Linked DNA regions of Aliidongia dinghuensis. The protein of the gene in region 1 interacts with the protein of each later gene in a pairwise test. Links are inferred from orthologs where the notes say so. Each region holds a gene or a part of one and is shown on either strand. Other genes may lie near its edges. The genes, in order: IEY58_RS08665, sfsA, IEY58_RS12685 and IEY58_RS23770.

Region 1 (5,088 bases):
GAGCGGAAGGCGAGGGCCCAAGTCGGCTGGTCGTCGATCCCGGACGCGCGCCCAGTCGTCGCGATGCTGGCGACCGGCACGCTCCTGATGGTCGCCAACATGTCGATCGAGCCGATCATCACCGTCTATGTGGCCGAGCTCGTGCATGATGCGGCCCAGGTGACGCTCGTTGCGGGTGTCGTCATGTCGGCGGCAGCGCTCGGCAGCATCTTGTCCGCGGCCCGGCTTGGCCGGCTCGCCGATCGGATCGGCCATTGGAACGTGATCGTCGCGGCACTCGCCGTGTCGGCGCTGCTGCTGATACCTCAGGCGTTCGTGACCGCCGGCTGGCAGCTGATCCTGCTGCGCTTCCTTATGGGGCTGGCCTTGGGTGGGCTCTTGCCCTGCATCACCAGCGTCATCCGCCACAATGTGCCGGACGGCATCGCCGGGACCATGCTGGGCTATGCGACCTCGTCGCAATATGTCGGGCAGGTGGCGGGGCCGCTCATCGGCGGCTTCTTCGGCGGCCGGCTCGGCATGCCGTCGGTGTTCCTGGGCACAAGCGTCCTGATGGCGGCAGGGGCGGGCTACAACTGGCTGGTGCGGCGGCGCTAGGCGCTGCCGCTCATTCCCGATGATATGGGTGGCCGGCGAGAATGGTCTGGGCGCGGTAGAGCTGTTCGGCGACGAGGGCGCGCACCAGCATGTGCGGCCAGGTCTGCTTGCCGAGCGACAGCATGAGGTCGGCCCGCGCCCGCGCGACATCGCCATGGCCGTCGGCGCCGCCGATCAGGAAGGCCAAGTCCGCCACGCCCTGGTCGCGCCACTGGCCGATGCGCTCGGCAAAGGCCGGGCTGGCGAAGTCGCGGCCGCGCTCGTCGAGCAGCACGATCGTGCCCCCCTTGGGGACGGCGGCGAGCAGCAGCTCGGCCTCGCGCGCCTTGAGCTGGGCTGCGGGCAGCGGGCGCTTCTCCTCGACCTCGACAAGGGCCAAGGGCGGCGACAGGCGTTGAGCGTATTCGAGGAACAGGTCACGCGCCGGCCCCGGCTTGGCCCGGCCGACCGCGATCAATGTCGCGCGCATAGGCGCGGGCCTCGACGCTCAGGCATTGGCGCTCAGGCCCGATGGACGGCCTGCGGCAGCTCGCTGGGCCCGCTCCACATCTTCTCGAGCTTGTAGAACTCGCGCACTTCCGGCCGGAAGATGTGGATGATGACGTCGCCGGCGTCGAGCAGCACCCAGTCGCCCTGGGCCTTGCCTTCGACCGAGACGCGGCCCTGGCCCATGTCCTTGAGCTTGCTGGCGATCTGTTCGGCGAGCGCCGTCACCTGTCGGCTCGAGCGGCCGGAGGCGATCACCATATGGTCGGCGATCGAGGATTTGCCGCGCAGATCGATCGAGACGATCTCCTCGGCCTTGCCGTCGTCGAGGGTCGAAACGATGACGTCCAGCAGGGCCGGCGCGGCGGCGGCAACGGGTTCGGCTGCCTTGGGCTTCTTGGCGATGGTCTATCCCCTTCGGATACCTGGTAATGCTCGTTCTGGTACGGCTCGTTCCGGCGCCGGTCAGTGCCGTGCTCGTGGCGCGAAGACCGAGCGGCGCCGACGCACCCGGATGGCTGTCGCCGACAGCGGATCGAGCCGTGTCGCGAAAAACACCCAGGCCGGCGGCGGGGCCGATGCGAGGCGCCGAGCCGCCCCGGGAAACATCCGATAGCGCGCAAAACGACGCGCGGCCAAACTGCCGAGCGCTGCCAAAGAATAGGCCGGGCGGGCGAAAACCGCAATGGGCACAAGCTCGAAGATCCGGGTCCAGCGCTCCCAGCGATCGATCTGGCGCAAGTTGTCGGCGCCCATCAGCCAGACGAATCGTGTTGCCGGAAAGCGCTTCTTCAATGAAGCCAAAGTATCGGCCGTGTAACGGCTGCCCAGGGCTGCTTCGATATCCGTAACCCGGATATGCGAATGTTGCGCGACTTGAGCGGCCTGGGCGAGCCTCTCGTCGAGCGGCGCCATGCCCTCGACCGGCTTCAGCGGATTCTGCGGCGAGACGAGCCACCAGATCTCGTCGAGCTCGAGATGCTTCAGCGCCAGCAGGCTGATGTGGCGATGGCCGCGGTGCGCCGGGTTGAAGGAGCCGCCCAGCAGCCCGACCTTGCGGACACGGCGGTCACCCAGGGTCGGCGGCAGCGTGAGCGTGCCGGCGATCGCCCGGCGGGTCGGATGGGGAACGTTCAGGGTCGGATCTGCCCGGTGCCGCGCACGCGATATTTGTAGCTGGTGAGTTCCGCGACCCCGACTGGCCCACGCGCATGAAGCCGGCCGGTCGAGATGCCAATCTCGGCGCCCATGCCGAACTCGCCGCCGTCGGCGAACTGGGTCGAGGCGTTGTGGATGACGATGGCGCTGTCGACCCGGGCGAGGAAGCGCTCGGCGGCGGCCGCATCCTCGGTCACGATCGAGTCGGTGTGCTGCGAACCGTAGGCCGCGATATGGGCGATCGCCGCGTCGACGCCGTCGACGATGCGGACCGACAGGATCGGCGCCAGATATTCGGTCGACCAATCTTCCTCGGTCGCAGGCTTGACCCGATCGTCGAGCGCTTGGGTCGCGGCATCGCCGCGGATTTCGCAGCCGGCCGCGATCAGGTCGGCGAGGATCGGCACGAGATGGCTCGCCGCCACCGGCCGGTCGACCAGCAGCGTCTCGGCGGCGCCGCACACGCCGGTGCGCCGGAGCTTCGCGTTCAGGACGATCGCACGCGCTTTGGCGAGGTCGGCTGCCTTGTCGACATAGACGTGGCAGATACCGTCCAGATGCTTCAGCACCGGAATGCGCGCCTCGGCGGCAACCCGCTCGATCAGCGACTTGCCGCCGCGCGGGATGATCACGTCGATATATTGGTCGAGCCGCAGCATCAGGCCGACGGCGGCGCGGTCCTGGCTCGGCACGCGCTGGACCGCGTCGGCCGGCAACCCGGCCGCCTCGAGCCCGCGGGCAAGCGCCGCCAGGATCGCAGCCGAGGATTGCGCGCTCTCGCTGCCGCCGCGCAGGATCGCGGCATTGCCGGCCTTGAGGCAGAGGGCGGCGGCGTCCGCCGTTACGTTCGGCCGGCTCTCGTAGATGATGCCGATGACGCCCAGCGGCACGCGCACCTTCTCGATTTGGAGCCCGTTCGGCCGGCTCACGACCGAGTCGATGAGGCCGACCGGATCGGGCAAGGCGGCGACCTCTTCGAGCCCCACCGCCATCGCTTCGATGCGGCGCGGATCGAGCGTCAGCCGGTCGATCATGGCCGGCGTCATGGTGCGCCCGGTTGCGGTTGCGAGATCGCGCCGGTTGGCGGCGAGGATCAGCTCGGCATCGGCGCGTAGAGCCGCGGCGGCGGCACGGAGCGCCTCATTCTTGGCGTCGGTCGGGGCGTCGGCCAGCCGGGCGGCGGCGGCGCGGGCACGCCGGCCGAGCGCCGTCATCTCGGCCTCGAGGTTCCGATCTTCGGCGTTTTCCGTCCCGGCGAGGCTGACCGCCATCTGGTTAAGTCCTTTATCCCACGACAAGATCGTCGCGGTGGATGATCTCGTCCCGGCCACGGTAGCCCAGCAGAGTCTCGATTTCACCGCTTTTGTGACCGAGCAGCAGGGCAACGTCGGCGCTGGTGTAGGCCGAGAGCCCGCGGGCCACGACCTGGCCGTCGGGGCCGCGCACCAGGATCGCATCGCCGCGCTCGAAGGCGCCCTCGACCGCGACGACGCCGGCCGGCAGAAGGCTGCGCCCGGACTTGAGCGCCGTGACCGCGCCCCGATCGACGACGACCGTGCCCAAGGGCGCGACGCTGCCGGCGATCCAGCGCTTGCGCGCGGTCAGCGGCTCGGCTTGCGGCAGGAACCAGGTGACGCGGGCGCCCGACTCGATCGCGGCCAGCGGATGCTCGACGTCGCCGCGCGCGATCAGCATGCGGCAGCCGGCGGCCATGGCGATGCGCGCGGCGGCGAGCTTCGTCACCATGCCGCCCGAGCTCATGCCGGGCAACGGCGGGCCGGCCATCGCCTCGATCTCGGGCGTCAGCTCCGCGATCTCGGGCAGGTGGCGGGCGGTCGGATCGGTGCGCGGGTTCGCGGTATAGAGCCCGTCGATGTCGGACAGCAGCACGAGCGTGTCGGCCGAGATCATCTGCGCCACGCGCGCCGCGAGTCGGTCGTTGTCGCCGAAGCGGATCTCCGACGTCGTCACCGTGTCGTTCTCGTTGACCACAGGCACCACGCCCAGCGCCAGCAGCTGGTTGATGGTCGCGCGCGCGTTCAGGTGCCGGCGCCGGGCCTCGGTATCCTCGCGCGTCAGCAGGATCTGCCCGACCGGGATGTCATGGCGCGCCAGCGTCTCCTGATAGAGCTGGGCGAGCCGGATCTGGCCCACGGCAGCCGCGGCCTGCTTTTCTTCGAGCCGAGTCGGGCGATGGGCGAGGCCCAGGCCCGTGCGCCCGACGGCGATGGCCCCCGAGGTGACGATCAGCACTTCCTGGCCGCGCGCCCGGCAACGGGCGACATCGTCGGCGAGCGCATCGAGCCAGCGCCGGCGGATCTCGAGCGTCGCAGGATCGACCAGCAACGCCGAGCCGATCTTGACGATCAATCGTCGCGATTGGGCGAGGCGGTGCGGGCTCGTCATGGTCGTGCTAGACCGTGTCGAACTGGGCGCGCTGGGCCGCTTCGGCCGCCTCGCGCTTCGCCACCATCTCGGCGCGGAGCGCATGGAGCACGGCGGGGACACCTTGGCCGGTGGCGCCCGACAGCACAAAGACCGGCCGTTTCGACGAGCGCTTGAGCTTGGTCACCTTGGCCTTGAGCTCGTCCTCGGGAATCGCATCCGCTTTGTTGAGACCGATGACCTCGGGCTTGTCGATGAGGCCGGCGCCATAGGCCTTCAGTTCCTTGCGGATCATCTTGTAGGCGCCGAGCACGTCTTCTTCCGTGCCGTCGATCAGGTGCAGGATGACGGCGCACCGCTCGACATGGCCCAAGAACCGATGGCCGAGGCCGGCGCCGTCGCTCGCCCCTTCGATCAGGCCCGGCAGATCGGCCAGCACGAATTCCTCGTCGCCGACGCCGA
Region 2 (5,142 bases), on another replicon or contig:
CGCGCGTGGCCCCATTCGTAGATAAGCGGGCCCTGCGCCGTGAGCCCATCCTCGATGAGTTCGCCGTCCAGGACGCGCGCCTTGGCGAAGCGGTCCTGATAGAGCCGCTCGATGGCGGCCCGGCCGACGAAGCTTTCGCCCGTCGCGGTCAGGAAGATGCCGTTGGCGGCATAGGGGACGGCCAGTTCCTTGGCGTCCTGCCGTTCCATCGCCGGCAGCCAATCCTTGTTGGCCTTGTCGATCATCGGCTTGGCCTCGGCGATCAGGTGGTCGGCGTCGGCCGGGCTCGCCGCCGCCGCAGTGCCGGCCGCCCAGGCGAAGCCCGACAACAGGCAGGCGAGCTTGACGAGGCTCGCCCTCACGCGTCCGTTCCGTCGCGACATTTCACGCCCCCATTTTTGGCGCCACCAAAATAGATTATGCCGGAGCACGCGTCTTTCGTCGCGCCAATTCGGCCGCTAGAACGACCGCCCGTCGTACTCGATCATCGCGACCGACGCGGGATCGACGCCGTCGAGGCAGCGGATGTTGATATAGACCTTCCGCCCCGGCCCCTCGACGGCATCCTCGCCAAATGGATAAATGCGGCAGGTCCGGCAGAAGCGATGCGCGATCGTCTGCTTGCCAAAGAGGTAGCGACCGATGTCGTTCGCCCAGGTCGTGACGCGGAGGTGCTCATGCGGCACCGCCCACAGCACTGCCGCCTTGCGGCTGGTGGTTGGCGGTCACGGTATTTCCTCGTCCAGGGCGGTTCATGCCCCAAGGACGCCGCAGCCCCGCCCGCCCCGACATCGGCCCCGCGAGATTTTTCTACATTAGCCTCAGTCTACATGAGACCTAGGCCCTTGAGGCTCGCATGGCCCGAGCGGCCGATCACCAGGTGGTCGTGCAGGTCGATGCCGAGCGTGGCGCAGGCGGCCTGGACCGCGCGGGTCATGTCGACGTCGGCGCGGGACGGCGTCGGGTCGCCCGAGGGATGGTTGTGCACCATGATGATGGCCGAGGCACCGAGCTCGAGCGCGCGCTTCACCACCTCGCGCGGATAGACCGGCGCGTGGTCGATCGTGCCGGTCTGCTGCACCTCGTCGGCGATGAGCGCGTTCTTGCGGTCGAGGAACAGCAGGCGGAACTGCTCGATCGGCGCCCGTGCCATGGCGGCCCGGCAATAATCGACGACCCGGTCCCAGGACGAGAGCACCGGCGCCGCGCGCACCTCGTGCTGCAGCACGCGCTCGACCCCGGCCTGGATCGCCTTCAGGGCCACGACCGAAGCCTCACCCATCTCGGGCACCGCCAGCAATGCCGGGATGTCGGCGCCGATCACGCCGGCGAAGCTGCCGAAGCGCGCGAGCAGCGCCTTGGCCAACGGCTTCGTGTCCTGGCGCGGCTTCGCCTGGAACAGGATTAGTTCGAGGAGTTCATAGTCGGGCAGTGCCGCCGGCCCGGCTTCGAGGAACCGGGCGCGCAAGCGCTGGCGATGGCCGAGATAGCCGGGCTTCGCCGCGCCCTCGTCCCCCTCGCCCCCCGCCTGGGCGTCGCCCATGTTTGGATCGTCAGGCCGAATAGGGCGGCTTGGTATAGCCGGCCGGCGACAGCGTGAAGATCTCGCAGCCCTCGGCCGTGACGCCGATCGTATGCTCGAACTGGGCCGACAAGGACTTGTCCTTGGTAACCGCGGTCCAGCCGTCGGCCAGCACCTTCACCTCGTAACGGCCGGCGTTGATCATCGGCTCGATCGTGAAGAACATGCCCTCCTTCAGGACCGGGCCTTCGTTCGGCCGGCCATAGTGCAGCACGCTCGGCGAGGCGTGGAACACGCGGCCGATGCCATGGCCGCAGAAGTCGCGCACGACCGAGAAACGCTGCGCCTCGGCGAAGCTCTGGATGGCATGGCCGATGGCGCCGAGGCGCGCGCCCGGCTTGACCGCGGCGATGCCCAGCATCATGGCCTCATAGGTGACGTCGACCAGCCGGCGCGCCTTCAGCGGCACCTTGTCGCCGACCAGGAACGTGCGGCTCGTGTCGCCATACCAGCCGTCGAGGATGACCGTGATGTCGATGTTGGCAATGTCGCCGTCCATGAGCTTGCGCTCGCCCGGAATGCCGTGGCAGACGACGTGGTTGATCGAGATGCAGGTCGCCTTCGGATAGCCGCGATAATTGAGCGGCGCCGGGATCGCCTTGTGATCGACGATGAATTCGTGACAGAGGCGATCGAGTTCGCCCGTGGAGACACCCGGCTTCACGAACGGCGTGATATAGTCCAGCACCTCGGCCGAGAGCTTGCCGGCCTTGCGCATCCAGGCGAAATCCTCGGGCGCATGCAGCTTGATGCGCGCTTCCTCGGCATAACTGCGGTCGCTGAGCGCCAGATCCGTCATCGTCATCCTTCAATTCCAAGGGCCTAGGCGACCCCATCACGCCCCACGCGAGGGCCCATCATGCCGCGTCGTGGCCGTCTAGGCCAGCAACTCCAATTTCCGTGCGATCCGGATGCCTTCGATCGTGACCCGGCAGCTGTAGACCAGCACCTCGACCCCGGCCGCGATCGCCACCTTGAGGCCGGCATGGTAGGTCGGATCGAAATCTTCGGCCGTCCGGAACCGGTCGCAATCGTCGCGCTGCACGACGAACAGCATTACGGCGCGAGCGCCGCCGGCCACCATGTCGGCCAGTTCCAGAAGATGCTTCGCCCCACGCTGGGTGACGCAGTCCGGAAATTCCGCAAGCCCGTCGCCGCGGCTCAGATGGACGTTCTTGACCTCAACATAGCAGGTGGGACGCCCTTCCGCCTCCAACAACAGATCGATACGCGAGTTGCGGCCGTAGCGTACCTCGCGCCGGAGCGAGCCGTAGCCGGCAAGCTCCGGGATGACCCCGGTCCGGATCGCCTCTTCGGCGAGCAGGTTCGGCCAGCTCGTGTTGATGCCGACGAGCCCGTCGCCGACCCGCACCAGCTGCCACGACCAGGCGAGCTTGCGCTTCGGGCCCGGCGCTGGTGACAGCCAGACCTCACCGCCCTCAGGGGCAACGCCCAGCATGGCGCCGGGATTGGCGCAATGGGCGACGACAAGCTCGCCGCTCTCGAGCAGCACGTCGGCGAGAAAGCGCTTGTAGCGGCGGACGAGCTGGCCTCGCACCAGCGGAGCGGGAAAATCCATGGCCGCCCCCGTGTAATGATTTCGTCCTCATGCCGCAAGCGCGGGACACAGCTCGTCCCTTGCAGCACCGCTGGACCTGGCCTAGCTTCTAGCAACCATGACCGAACCCGCCCCCGCCGCCGTCACCGCCTGTCTCGTGATCATCGGCAACGAGATCCTGTCGGGCCGGACCCAGGACATCAATCTCAACTACATCGCCCGCGGCTTGACCGAGGTCGGCGTTCAGCTCACCGAGGCGCGCGTCATCCCGGACGTGCGCGAGACCATCATCGCGACCATCAACGAGGTGCGGGCGAAATACGACTACGTCTTCACCACCGGCGGCATCGGCCCGACCCATGACGACATCACGGCCGAGTGCGTCGCCGCCGCGTTCGGCGTCGACCTGATCCTGCATCCGGAGGCGAAGCGCCGGCTCGAGGCGCACTATTCCGCGCGCGGCATCGAGTTCAACGAGGCGCGCCGGCGCATGGCCCATGTGCCGGACGGGGCCTCCCTCATCGACAATCCGGTCTCGACGGCGCCGGGCTTCCGCATCGGCAACGTCCATGTCATGGCCGGCGTGCCCAAGATCATGCAGGCGATGTTCGACGGCATCCGCCACGGCCTCAAGGGCGGGCCCAAGATGCTGTCGCGCACGATCACCTGCGGCCTGGCCGAGGGCACGGTCGCCCATGACCTGGGGCTGATCCAGGCGGACTATCCGGCGGTCGAGATCGGCTCCTACCCGTTCTGGACCGGCGGCGGCGGCTTCGGCGTCTCGCTCGTGCTGCGCAGCACCGACCCGGTGGCGCTGGCACACGCCGGCGAGGCGGTCATCGCCATGATCCGCGGCTTCGGCGGCGAACCCGTCGAACGCGAGCCCGAGATCAAGGAATAGCGCCGGTTGCCCGGCGTGCGGGCTGATGCTACTGCTCTCGCCCGAGCGAGGACGTGGTGGAACCGGTAGACACCTCAGACTTAAAATCTGACGCCTTCGGGCATGCGGGTTCGAGTCCCGCCGTCCTCACCAGCTAGTCCGCCGGCTCGATATCCGCGAGCGATCGGATCGCATCAGGCCGACCAATCTCGTGCCGAGCAGCGAGGGCGCCCTATCCAGCCGAAGCCTGGGTGCCGTCCTTCACGCGCTTGCACACCGTCTTCACATAGGTGTCGTCGCGGCCGGCGAAGGCGGAGGTGGCGAATTGCGCCTGACCCCCGATGCCGTTGCAGTCGAGCTCCGAGGTGGCGGGGCGCTGGACCAGATCGATCGCGGTGTCGGCATTGCAGGCGTCATGATCGACGCTGGCGGCGCAGACGAGAATCATCAGGACAAAATGCATCAGGCAATCCAAGCGGAAGTAGGGCCGAATGCGCTTCCGGCGATTGCCTCCCCCACAATGGATCCTCTGCCGAGATCCATGTCCTTATTGTGCATCGCACCATAAGGGACTGCAAGCGCCTATCGAACGAGTAGCTATGTCGAGGGGGCTGTGCCCGGCTCGCCCGACGCGCCCGGATCTTGCGCCCGGCGGCCCGTCTTCATAGCTATTTGAAAGGAGTATGGGTTCCGCCGCCGCGGCCTCAAGTTTCGCCCTGCCAGGATGAGAACATGGATATAGGCCCCATTTTCCGGTCGATCGTGGCCGTCCGATCCTCAGTCCCGGACGACGCCTTCACGGCGACGACGCTCGGCACCCGGCGCGAGGGCAGCGGTGTGGTCATCCGGGAAGACGGCCTGGTGCTGACGATCGGCTATCTGATCGCCGAGGCCGACGAGGTCTGGCTGACGCGTCACGATGGCCACGTCGTCCCGGCCTACGCTCTGGCCTATGACCAGGAGACCGGCTTCGGCCTGGTGCAGCCGCTGGGTGACCTCGGCCTGCCCGCGTTGCCGCTTGGCGACGCGACCGCTGCCAAGGTCGGCGACCCGGTCCTGCTGGCCGACGGCAGCGGCCGGTTCGTCCAGGCGAGCATCCTCGCCAAGCAGGAATTCGCCGGC
Region 3 (5,165 bases), on another replicon or contig:
GACGGCCTATTTCGGCTATTCCGAGGCGAACCGGACGCCGACGGCGAGCGAGATCGAATGCTCGAATCCTCTGCGTCCCTGCTTGCTGCCGTCATCACTGGCGAGCGATCCGCCGAACCTGAAGCAGGTGGTTTCCCATACCTATGAGGTCGGGCTGCGCGGCCGGCTTTCGCTGCCTGGACTGGCGGCCGTCGGTCTTGGCCCGGGCCGGCTCAGTTGGAACGCAAGCCTTTACCGCACGGATGTCGATGATGACATCTACGGGATCGCGACCTCGCTCAGCAGCGGCTTCTTCCAGAACATTGGCGGCACGCGGCGCCAGGGCGCCGAGGTCGGCGTCAAATACCAGGAGGACCGGCTCTCGGCCTATCTCAGCTACAGCTATGTCGACGCGACTTTTCAATCGTCACTGACACTTCCCTCGGCCTCGAACCCGTCGCAGGACGCCAACGGGAATATCCAGGTCAAACCCGGCGATCACCTTCCCGGCATTCCGCAGAACCGGATCAAGTTCGGCGCCGACTATCGCGTGCTCGATGGCTGGAACGTCGGGGCCACCGTCTCCTATGTCGGCGAGCAATTCTATCGGGGCGACGAGTCGAACCAACTGGTGCCGATCCCGGACTACGTCGTCGTCAATCTCCATTCGACCTATCAGCTCACTGAGAATCTGCAATTCTTCGTCACGGTCGACAATGCGATCAACGCGCGGTATGCGACCTTTGGCGTGCTCGGTAACCCGACGGGAATTGGCGCACCAGGCATTCCGGCGACCGCAGTCGCCAACGGCGCCGGGGTCGACAATCGGTTCCAGAGCCCGGCCGCGCCGATCGCCGCCTATGGCGGTATGAGGATCTCTTTCTGACGCAGCTTGTTGATGCGCGGAGAAGCCGGCCGCCTGCGGATTTTGGCGCCCGGCGCGCTCGTTTCGACGAACCCGCGGCCGGCTTCGACCAGCACGCTGCCCGGAAGCCCCTGGGCGCGCTATAAAAGGCGACATGGCGAACAGCACATCCGATGCCCAGCTCGACCGCCGATCGTCGCTCCTGTCGATCGTCGGTTTCTGGGCCTTCTATTTCCTGCTGAACACGCTGCGCTGGGCGATCGAAGGGGCGCCGGACCAGCTCTCCGCGATGGGCCGGCGCGCGGTGGTCAGCCTGTTCGGCATCGGCTTCACCTTCATCCTCTATCTGGTGCTGCGCCGCTTCGAGCGTAGCCGGATGCACGTCCTGGTCACGGTTGCCTTCCTGGCCTCGGTCCCGGTTTCCATTGCCTATGCCGCGGTTAATTATGCCGCCTTCTATATCGTGCGGCCCTCGGAGAAGGTGCTCCAGGAGATCGCCCGATATCCCTCGGAACATATGGGGCCGGGGGCCATGATCGGGGACTCTGCGGTCACCTGGTACTTCTTCATCGCCTCTTGGGCCGTGCTGCATGTGGCACTGATGTATGCATCCCGCGTCCGCCAAGCCGAGCGCCGCGCCGCGCGCTACCGCACCGAGGCGCAGGCGGCACAGCTGAGGGCGCTGCGCTACCAGATCAACCCGCATTTCCTGTTCAATACGCTGAACTCGCTCTCGACCCTCGTCCTGCGCGGGCGCACGGACGAAGCCGAGCGGATGATCACCAACCTCGCGGCGTTCTTCCGCGCGAGCCTGACCGCCGATCCGGCCGAGGATGTGCCGCTTGCCGAGGAAATCCGCATGCAGCAGCTCTATCTCGACATCGAGAAGGTCCGTTTCCCGGATCGGCTGCTCGCCCGTTTCGAGATTGCACCGGAGGCGGCGGGCGCCTCGGTGCCGGGGCTGATCCTGCAGCCGCTGGTCGAGAACGCGATCAAATACGGCGTCAGCCGGAGCAGCCGTCCCGTAACCGTCGCGATCCGCGCCCATGGCGAGGCCGGCCGACTGCATCTGACTGTCGAGGATGACGGCGGCACTTCCAGCGAACCGGTCGCCGCCGAGGCCGATGGCCACGGCGTCGGGCTCAGGAATGTCTGCGACCGTCTCGCCGCACGCTTCGACGGCAACGCCGAGTGCCGCTACGGCGCACGGCCCGGTGGCGGTTTCCGCGTCGATCTCGTGCTGCCGCTGAGGCCGGCATGACCGGACCGCGAGCGCTCCGGACGCTGATCGCCGATGACGAACCGCTCGCCATCGAGCGGCTGCAGATCCTGTGCGCCCGCCTGCCGGAACTACATCTGATCGGCACGGCCATGGACGGCGCCGCGGCGCTCCGTCTTGCCGAGGCGCTCTCTCCCGACCTGCTGCTGCTGGACATCGCCATGCCCGGGCTGGACGGGCTTGGCGTCGCCCGCGCGCTGGAGGGCGCCGGCACGCCCAGCGCCGTCATCTTCGTTACCGCCTTCGACCATTTCGCCGTCGATGCCTTTGACGTGGCGGCGGTTGATTATCTGCTGAAGCCGGTCGAACTCGGTCGGCTCGAACGGGCCATCGCGCGCGTACGCGCCCAGATCGAGCATCGGACCGATGCGGGCGCGGCGCCCCCCCGCCTGCCGCCTTCGCCCTGGGCACGGGAATTCTGGGTCCCTTATCGAGCCGAGATCATCCGCGTCCTGGCGGCCGACATCGAGCTCATCGAGGCCGAGCGCGACTATATGCGGCTTCATATCGGCCAGCGCTCGTACCTGCTGCACCAGACGATCGGCGAGCTCGAACGCCGGCTCGATCCCGCGGAATTCGTACGGCTGCACCGCTCGACGATTGTGCGGCGCGACCGGATCGCAGGTTTCAAGCGGGACGGTGAGGGCGGATGGCTGGTGGAGCTCAGGGACGGGCGCGTGCTGCGTGTTGGCCGGACCTATTTGCAGAATGCCCGCGCCATGGTCGAACGGTAGCCGGCCGGGCGCCGCGACTCGCCCGGCCGCCACGCCGCCGTCCAAGTCTTCAGGACGGCAGCGCGGTATTAAAGGCTGGCGCCGCCCGTAAACAGGACGGCCGTGATCAGTGTTGCCGCCGTGGCCGCGACGAATTTCACGAAATAGGCGTAGAGGCGGTAAGTCAGATGAGCGGGCATGACGTCCTCCGATGCTTGATCCGGGCGAAGGCGGGGAGCTGGCATCCGGGGCGTTCTTTTCCCGAGTGGCCGCACCGCGCTTTAATCGGCGATCAAGACCGTAGGACGCTGGCCTGGCCACGTCCTCTCCAGTTCGACGGAGCGCCATCAGCCTTCCACGGATGGCGGCGGCGTCGACAAAGAACCGGCTGGCATCGACGAAATGCCGCCGGTCTGCGTTCGGGTGACACGGGCCAGTGACACGGGCCAGTGACACGGGCCGGTGACACGGGCCAGTGACACGGGAATGTAAAGGATGGCCCCTAAGGTCGAATGCTATTGTTGAGAGGCTTCTCTCCGGAGCGAAGTTCCTTGGCGGCTTCCCGTAATACTGTCGGACGGCATTTCTGCCGGGATGCCAAGGCGTTCGGTCGCGCTTTCTTTCTGGTGACGAGCGTGTGTCTTACGGGTGCCATGCTCATGCAGGACGCGGGCGCGGCCGACATGCCGACGTCACCCGTGGCCTTCGATATTCCGGCGGAGCCGCTCGAGGCGGCGCTTGATGCCTACGGTGCCGCGAGCCGCGTGCAGGTGCTCTACGAGACGCGGATGACGGAGGGCCGGCGCTCCACGGTGGTCAAGGGGACGTACGCGCCCGAGGTTGCGCTGCGGCTGCTGCTGTCGGGCTCCGGCCTCGATTTCGACTATACCGAGGACCGGGCCTTTACGCTGGTACCCGCCGCGGCGGCAGCGCCGCCGGTCCGGAAGGTCCGGCCCGTCGCCGATTTCGATCATTTCCTGGGCAACGTCCAGGCCGGCATACTGGCCGCAATGTGCCGGCATCCCGAGACACGTCCGGGCCGGTTCCGGATGGCGATGCAGATGCGGATCGGCCCCACCGGCGCGGTCGAGCATCCGGTGCTGCTGAGCTCAACCGGAAATTCGGTCCGCGATGCGGTGATCATCGATATTCTGACACATCTCTCCTTTACTGAGGAACCTCCGGCGGACATGCCGCAGCCCGTCACCATGGTCCTGTCGCCCGATCCGTCGGGCGGGGCGGAGGATTGCGCCGGGACGGGGAACTGACGCCGAAGGAAGCCGGGGTCGCTTCCGAACATCGTGATGGGGAATGAGCCGACAGGATTCCGAGACGAGCTGGGTCTCCCTCCGGCAGTTGCTCATCGAGCAATATGATGACCTGCGGCGGCGGCTTACCCGGCGTCTCGGCTCGGCCGACGCGGCGCACGAGACGTTGCATGAGCTCTATCTCAGGATGGATCGCCCCGACGGGGTCAGTGCGCTTCGCAATCCCGCGACCTATATTCTCGCCGTGGCCGTCAACTTGGCGCGCGATCGTTGGCGGACCGAGAATCGACGGGCGGAGCGTGTCGACGAATCGGCGCTCTACGAGCTTATCGATGAGAATCCGGGGCCAGAGCAGGTGGCGGAAGGGCGCTCCTCGCTGGAGGCGCTTGTCCGCGCGCTGGACCTCCTGACGCCGCGGCAGCGCATGATCATGGTCGCCGCCCGCTTCGAGCGGCTCCCGCAAGCCGAGATCGCCAGGCGACTCAACATCTCCACCCGGCTCGTGCAGATCGAGCTGCAAAGGGCGCTCGAATTTTGCGAAGAGTTCCTTGCCAAGAATCTTTCATAAGGCGATGCGGCTTTCGCGATCTCATATCGTCTTAAGTAAAGAACGTCCCCGCGCCGCATGGCGGGGGGCGGTCGGCAAGGATATCGGGTGATGATCGAGGCGGACGACCGGCGGGAGGAGATGTTGCAGCGCGAGGCGCTGGCTTGGGTGACGCGCATCGGCCTCGGCAATGCCACCAAGGACGAACTAGCGACGCTCCGCCGTTGGCGCGACACGAGCCCGGCGCATGCGGCGGCGCTCGCCCGCGCCGGCCGGCTATGGCGTGAGCTCGGCTCGCCGGTCGAGGCGTTGGCGCGGGTCGGCACCGCGACGGCGCCGGCGCGGGCCCGCCGCCCGTCTCGCCGTGCCGTCTTGGGCGGCGCCGTCACCGTCGGGGCAGCGGCCTCTGCGGCGGTGCTGATGCTGCGCCCGCCGTTCGGCCTGTGGCCGTCCCTCGCGGAGTTGGAGGCCGACTACCGGACCGGGACGGGCGAGCGGCGGCGTCTCGCGCTGT
Region 4 (5,038 bases), on another replicon or contig:
CCCCTGTTCTTCGACCGCGCTTGCGATGCTGGTGGCGATGCCGTCGACCTCCTCGATCGTGCGCGAGATCGCGGTGATGGCGCCTGCGGCGTCGCGCGTCGCGGTCTGGATCTCGGCGATCTGGGCGCCAATCTCCTCGGTCGCGCGCGCCGTGCGGTTGGCGAGGTTCTTGACCTCGGAGGCGACGATGCCGAAGCCGCGCCCGGCCTCGCCGGCCCGCGCCGCTTCGATGTTGGCGTTCAGGGCCAGGAGATTGGTCTGGCCGGCGATGTCGGCGATCAGCCCCACGACCTCGCCGATCCGGTCGGTCGTTGCCGTGAGCGCGCGCACGACGTCGTCGGTCCGCCGCGCCTCCGCGGCAGCCTGGCGCGTGGCTGTCGCTGACTGCTCGACCCGCTGGCCGATCTCGCGGCTGGAGGCGCTCAGTTCCTCGACCGCGGCCGCGACAGCGCCGACGCTGTGGGCGGCGAGCTCGGCGGCCGACGCCACGCGCTCCGTCAGCGCCTGCGTCTCACCCGCCGTGCCGTGCATGCCCTGGGCGGTGCCGCGCAGGTCGCCTGCCGCGTGGCCGAGCGTCTCGACCATCACGCCGACGCGCTGTTCGAACTCCTTCGTGACGGCGGCGAGATGGGCGGCGCTCTCCAGCTTCGCGCGGGTTTCCGCCTCGGCCACGCGCCCGAGCCGCTCCGCCTCGGCCGAATGGCCGCGCAGCACCTCGACTGCCGTCGCCATGGCGCCGATCTCGTCGCTCCGGTCGCGGTAGGCGACGTCGAGCTCGAACTCGCCCCGAGCGATACGCGAGACGGTGTCGGTCATGGCCTGCACGGGTGCCACCAGGCGGCGCAGCAGGATCATGAGCGTGGCACCGACGATCGCGACCTCGCCCAGCACGATCAGCAGGGCGACGGTGAGCTTCGCCGCCGCATCGGCGCTTTCCGCCTCGCCAAGGCCGACCGCCTCGTCCATCGCCGCCTCGCGCACGGGCACGATATCGGTCAGCGCCGCGACGGTGAATTTGCGGTAATCGGCGTACGACATTCCCCAGTCGACATGATTGAGCGCGGCGTTGACCAGCGCCTGGTAGTGCGGCTCCGACTGTGCGAAGAAGCCGTCGCGCGCCCGGTCGCGGGCAGCGATGAGCCGGGCGCTCGGCCGGATCTGCTCAATGGTGACGAGCGCCCGCTCCCAGGCGCCGGCGATCCGGCCCGACAGGGCCATGGCCTTGGCGACGTCGTCGGGTGCGAAGGGCTTGCCGTTGATCCAGGGCGTCATGAGCGTGCTGCGCGCCCCGGCATTATCGCGCATCGCCATCATCTGGCTGCCCAGCTGGGCCAGCATGCCGATTGCCGGGTCGGCCTGGACGATGCCGGTCTCGAGCGCGCCGAGGCGCGCGCGGATGCGGTCGGCGAGACCGACGCGCGCCGCGAGCAATTCCTTCGGGAAGTTGGCGTCACGCGCGCCGAGCGGCTTCGCGATCGCGGCGGCCGTCTTGCCGCGCAGGTCCATGATGGTGTTGCGCGCGTCGTCGACGATCGCCAGCGAACCGGCGTCGGCCATCGTCACAGTGCTGCGGGCAAGCGCCTCGTCGGTTGCGGCCTTGGACTTCGCCAGCGCCTCGAGATTGGGCGTCTCGGCGAGCACCGCCTCCTGAAGCTGCCCGGATTCGATTGCGATCGTGGTGAGCACGCGCATGAGATCGCTCATGGCGCGTGCCTCCCGCGTCACGGTGCGGGCGTGGAGCCACTCAGCCGTCGCCGCGGAGGCCATCCAGCCCGAAACGCCGACGGCCGGTACGGCCAGCGCGGCGAGGCCGACCAAAAATAACGTGCGGATACGCATGTCTTCGCTCCAGGATCCCCGTCCCAGGGTGGCGCGATCACGGCGGCGCACCTGGCCCGGGACGAGCTCATCTATGGAGCAGCGGCGGCTTCCGGATGGTTAATGCCGCCGGCAAACGTCGGCCTATCCACTAGGCCCGTGGATAGACCCGCACCTGGCGGGGACGCCAGCGACACCGGTGCCCCTCGGCAAGCGCGTGGCGCCGGGCTTCCTCGACGCCGAGCTCCGCCGTCACCAGCGCGCCATCATGATCGAGCGTCAGGCGCGCACGAGGCCCGATGGCATGCAGATCGACGAGCATGCCGTCGAGCGCCGGCCCGTCGACAAAGGGGGCGAGCTCGACCTGATGCGGCCGGAACCAGGCGACGGCCGGGCCGTCAGGCAGGGCCACACCCTCGTCCAGGACCACGCTGCCCGCGCGGGCGACGCCGGCCGTGATCGTGCAGGGGATCTCGTTCGCATGGCCGAGGAAGCCGTAGACGAAGGGCGAGGCGGGTGCCGCATAGACGTCCGCCGGCGTGCCGACCTGCTCGATCCGGCCGGCGCGCATGACGACGATCCGGTCGGCGAGCTCCATCGCCTCTTCCTGGTCGTGGGTGACGAAGACGGTGGTGACGCCCAAGCGCCGGTGCAGCTCCTTCAGCCAGAGACGCAGCTCGGTCCTGACCTTGGCGTCGAGCGCGCCGAACGGCTCATCCAGCAGCAGGATCTTCGGCTCGACTGCCAGCGCGCGGGCGAGCGCCACGCGCTGCCGCTGGCCGCCCGACAGCTGCTGCGGATAGCGCTGGCCCAGGCCCGGCAGATGAACGAGCTCCAAGAGCTCCGCGACGCGGGCTGCGATCACGGCCTTGCCGGGCCGCCTGGAGCGCGGCCGGATCGTAAGGCCGAACGCGATATTGTCCGCGACGGTCATGTGCTTGAACAGCGCGTAATGCTGGAACACGAATCCCACGCCGCGCCGGTTGGGCGGCAGCGCCAGCGCGTCGGTCTCGCCGAAGTGCAAACTGCCGGCCTCGGGCGTCTCGAGCCCGGCCATCGTGCGGAGCAGCGTGGTCTTGCCTGAGCCGGATGGGCCCAAGAGCGCCAGGAATTCGCCGTCGGCGATCGTGAGATCGACGCCGGAAACGGCCGGCGTCGTGCCGTATCGGCAGACGATGCCGGAAATCTCGATCTGCATGGGTCCTCTTATCGGCCGGCGGTCGACGGATCGCCGCTGAGGCGCCATTCGAGCAGGCTCTTCGCGACCAGGGTCACGAGCGCCAGGAGCGCCAGCAGTGCAGCGACGGTGAAGGCCGCGGGCAGGTTGTACTCGTTATAAAGCACTTCGATGTGCAGCGGCATGGTGTTGGTCAGGCCGCGGATGTGGCCCGACACGACCGAGACGGCGCCGAACTCGCCCATCGCCCGCGCGTTGCTGAGCAGCACACCGTAGAGCAGGCCCCAGCGCACGTTCGGCAGTGTTACGCGGCGGAAGGTCTGCCAGCCGCTGGCGCCGAGCGTGAGCGCCGCTTCCTCCTCGTGCCGCCCCTGGGCTTCCATGAGCGGGATGAGCTCGCGCGCGACGAACGGCAAAGTCACGAACACGCTCGCCAACACGATGCCCGGCACGGCGAACACGATCTTGATGCCATGGGCCGAGAGCCAGGGGCCGAGCAGCCCCTGGGCGCCGAACACCAGCACATAGACGAGGCCCGAGACGACCGGGGAGATCGACAGCGGCAGGTCGATCAGGGTCACCAGCAGGCTGCGGCCGGGAAAGTCGAACTTGGCGATCGCCCAGGAGGCGGCGAGGCCGAAGACGAGGTTGAGCGGCACCGCGATACCGGCGATCAGCAGGGTGAGCCGGATCGCCGACTGGGCGTCCGGCTCCTGAAGGGCGGCGAGCGGTGCCGCGAGCCCCTCGCCGAGCGCGCGGGCGAAGACCAGCACGAGCGGCGCCACCAGAAAGACCAGCAGGATCAGGAAGGTGAGCGCGATCAGGCCCCCTGAGGCAAGGCGGTTTGGCGCGAGGCGGTTAGTGACCACGGCGATGCCGGTTCCAATATTGCAGCCCGTTGATCGCGAGCATGATCGCGAACGAGGCGACGAGCATCAGCGAGCCCAGGACGGAGGCGCCGAGCACGTCGAACTGCTCGAGCTTGACCACGATCAGCAGCGGCACGATTTCCGACAGGCCGGGCACGTTGCCGGCGATGAAGATGACCGAGCCGTATTCGCCGATGCCGCGGCCGAAGGCGAGGGTGAAGCCGGTCAAGAGCGCCGGCCAGAGCGCCGGCAGGATGACCCGGCGGAAGATCTGCCAGGATGTGGCGCCAAGCGTCGCCGCCGCTTCCTCGACGTCGCGGTCGAGGTCGGCCAGCACCGGCTCGACCGCGCGCACGACGAACGGCAGCCCGACGAAGGCGAGCGCCACGCCGATGCCGAGCGGCGTGAACGCGACGGGGATGCCGAGTGCGGCAAGCGGTGCGCCGAACCAGCCGGTCTCGGCATAGAGTTCGGTCAGCGCAATGCCGGCGACGGCGGTCGGCAGCGCGATCGGCAGGTCGACCAGCGCGTCGAGCAGGCGCCGGCCCCAGAAACGGTAGCGCACCAGCACCCAGGCGACGAGCAGGCCCAGGCCGACGTCGAACGTCGCCGTCAGGAACGAGATGCCGAAGCTGGCACGGAACGCGGCCTCGACGCGCGGCTGGGCCGCCTGGGCGACGAAACCGGCCCAGCCGATGCCGCTCGCGCGGAGGACCAGGGCCGCGAGCGGCAGCAGTACCACGATCGAGAGATAGGCGAGCGTGAATCCCAGCGTCACCGGCAGGCCCGGCAGCACCCGGCGGGATCGGCGACGGGGCGATGCACGGGTACGCGAAATCGCGCTGTCCGCCCGACCCTCACCCGGCTCGCGGGAGAGGGCAGGGGCGCGGCCCGTCAGGGCCGGGAAGGGTGAGGGCGCCGCCGCGGGATGGGCCTTCGTCATGGACCCGGCTTGTAGATCTGGTCGAACGTGCCGCCGTCGGCGAAATGCTTGGCCTGCGCCGCCTGCCAGCCGCCGAAGTCGTGGTCGATCGTCACCAGCTCAAGCTTGGGGAAGCGGTCGGCGTATTTCGCCGCGACCTCGGCCAGGCGCGGGCGGAAATAGTGCTTCGCCGCCAGTTCCTGGCCCTCCGGCGTATAGAGGAAGCGCAGGTAAGCCTCGGCGACCTTCGCG

What was found.
Region 2: the proteins of IEY58_RS08665 (region 1) and sfsA interact in binary tests that used the Escherichia coli proteins (3 or more experiments, as listed by UniProt). The link is inferred for Aliidongia dinghuensis from one-to-one orthologs.
Region 3: the proteins of IEY58_RS08665 (region 1) and IEY58_RS12685 interact in binary tests that used the Escherichia coli proteins (3 or more experiments, as listed by UniProt). The link is inferred for Aliidongia dinghuensis from one-to-one orthologs.
Region 4: the proteins of IEY58_RS08665 (region 1) and IEY58_RS23770 interact in binary tests that used the Escherichia coli proteins (3 or more experiments, as listed by UniProt). The link is inferred for Aliidongia dinghuensis from one-to-one orthologs.

The regions. Positions count from the first base shown.
Region 1 is NZ_BMJQ01000004.1:85,157-90,244, forward strand. What follows is about bases 1,365-4,287. They hold IEY58_RS08665 (glutamate-5-semialdehyde dehydrogenase), read right to left. Parts: upstream 3,513-4,287; coding sequence 2,217-3,512; downstream 1,365-2,216. Other genes in these bases: rsfS (ribosome silencing factor), read right to left, coding at 1,365-1,425; IEY58_RS34325 (hypothetical protein), read left to right, coding at 1,365-1,515; IEY58_RS08660 (nicotinate-nucleotide adenylyltransferase), read right to left, coding at 1,549-2,253; proB (glutamate 5-kinase), read right to left, coding at 3,526-4,287. Outside these bases: IEY58_RS08645 (MFS transporter), read left to right, coding at 1-597; 23S rRNA (pseudouridine(1915)-N(3))-methyltransferase RlmH, read right to left, coding at 608-1,066; more of rsfS, read right to left, coding at 1,099-1,364; more of IEY58_RS34325, read left to right, coding at 1,345-1,364; more of proB, read right to left, coding at 4,288-4,647; GTPase ObgE, read right to left, coding at 4,655-5,088. UniProt on the Escherichia coli protein: Catalyzes the NADPH-dependent reduction of L-glutamate 5-phosphate into L-glutamate 5-semialdehyde and phosphate. The product spontaneously undergoes cyclization to form 1-pyrroline-5-carboxylate.
Region 2 is NZ_BMJQ01000016.1:81,968-87,109, forward strand. Bases 1,311-4,287 are described here. They hold sfsA (DNA/RNA nuclease SfsA), read right to left. Parts: upstream 3,162-4,287; coding sequence 2,460-3,161; downstream 1,311-2,459. Other genes in these bases: radC (RadC family protein), read right to left, coding at 1,311-1,543; map (type I methionyl aminopeptidase), read right to left, coding at 1,554-2,387; IEY58_RS26205 (competence/damage-inducible protein A), read left to right, coding at 3,259-4,041; IEY58_RS26215 (hypothetical protein), read right to left, coding at 4,253-4,287. Outside these bases: IEY58_RS26180 (YybH family protein), read right to left, coding at 1-362; IEY58_RS26185 (GFA family protein), read right to left, coding at 459-686; more of radC, read right to left, coding at 827-1,310; more of IEY58_RS26215, read right to left, coding at 4,288-4,483; IEY58_RS26220 (S1C family serine protease), read left to right, coding at 4,753-5,142. UniProt on the Escherichia coli protein: Binds to DNA non-specifically. Could be a regulatory factor involved in maltose metabolism.
Region 3 is NZ_BMJQ01000006.1:76,463-81,627, reverse strand. Bases 980-3,979 are described here. They hold IEY58_RS12685 (LytR/AlgR family response regulator transcription factor), read left to right. Parts: upstream 980-2,101; coding sequence 2,102-2,857; downstream 2,858-3,979. Other genes in these bases: IEY58_RS12680 (energy transducer TonB), read left to right, coding at 3,496-3,979; IEY58_RS12690 (sensor histidine kinase), read left to right, coding at 999-2,105. In the rest of the region: IEY58_RS12695 (TonB-dependent receptor), read left to right, coding at 1-865; more of IEY58_RS12680, read left to right, coding at 3,980-4,104; IEY58_RS12675 (RNA polymerase sigma factor), read left to right, coding at 4,193-4,672; IEY58_RS12670 (FecR family protein), read left to right, coding at 4,763-5,165. UniProt on the Escherichia coli protein: Member of the two-component regulatory system BtsS/BtsR, which is part of a nutrient-sensing regulatory network composed of BtsS/BtsR, the low-affinity pyruvate signaling system YpdA/YpdB and their respective target proteins, BtsT and YhjX.
Region 4 is NZ_BMJQ01000013.1:202,462-207,499, reverse strand. The notes cover bases 994-3,866. They hold IEY58_RS23770 (sulfate/molybdate ABC transporter ATP-binding protein), read right to left. Parts: upstream 3,017-3,866; coding sequence 1,970-3,016; downstream 994-1,969. Other genes in these bases: cysT (sulfate ABC transporter permease subunit CysT), read right to left, coding at 3,854-3,866; cysW (sulfate ABC transporter permease subunit CysW), read right to left, coding at 3,025-3,864; IEY58_RS23775 (methyl-accepting chemotaxis protein), read right to left, coding at 994-1,839. In the rest of the region: more of IEY58_RS23775, read right to left, coding at 1-993; more of cysT, read right to left, coding at 3,867-4,660; IEY58_RS23755 (sulfate ABC transporter substrate-binding protein), read right to left, coding at 4,804-5,038. UniProt on the Escherichia coli protein: Part of the ABC transporter complex CysAWTP involved in sulfate/thiosulfate import. Responsible for energy coupling to the transport system.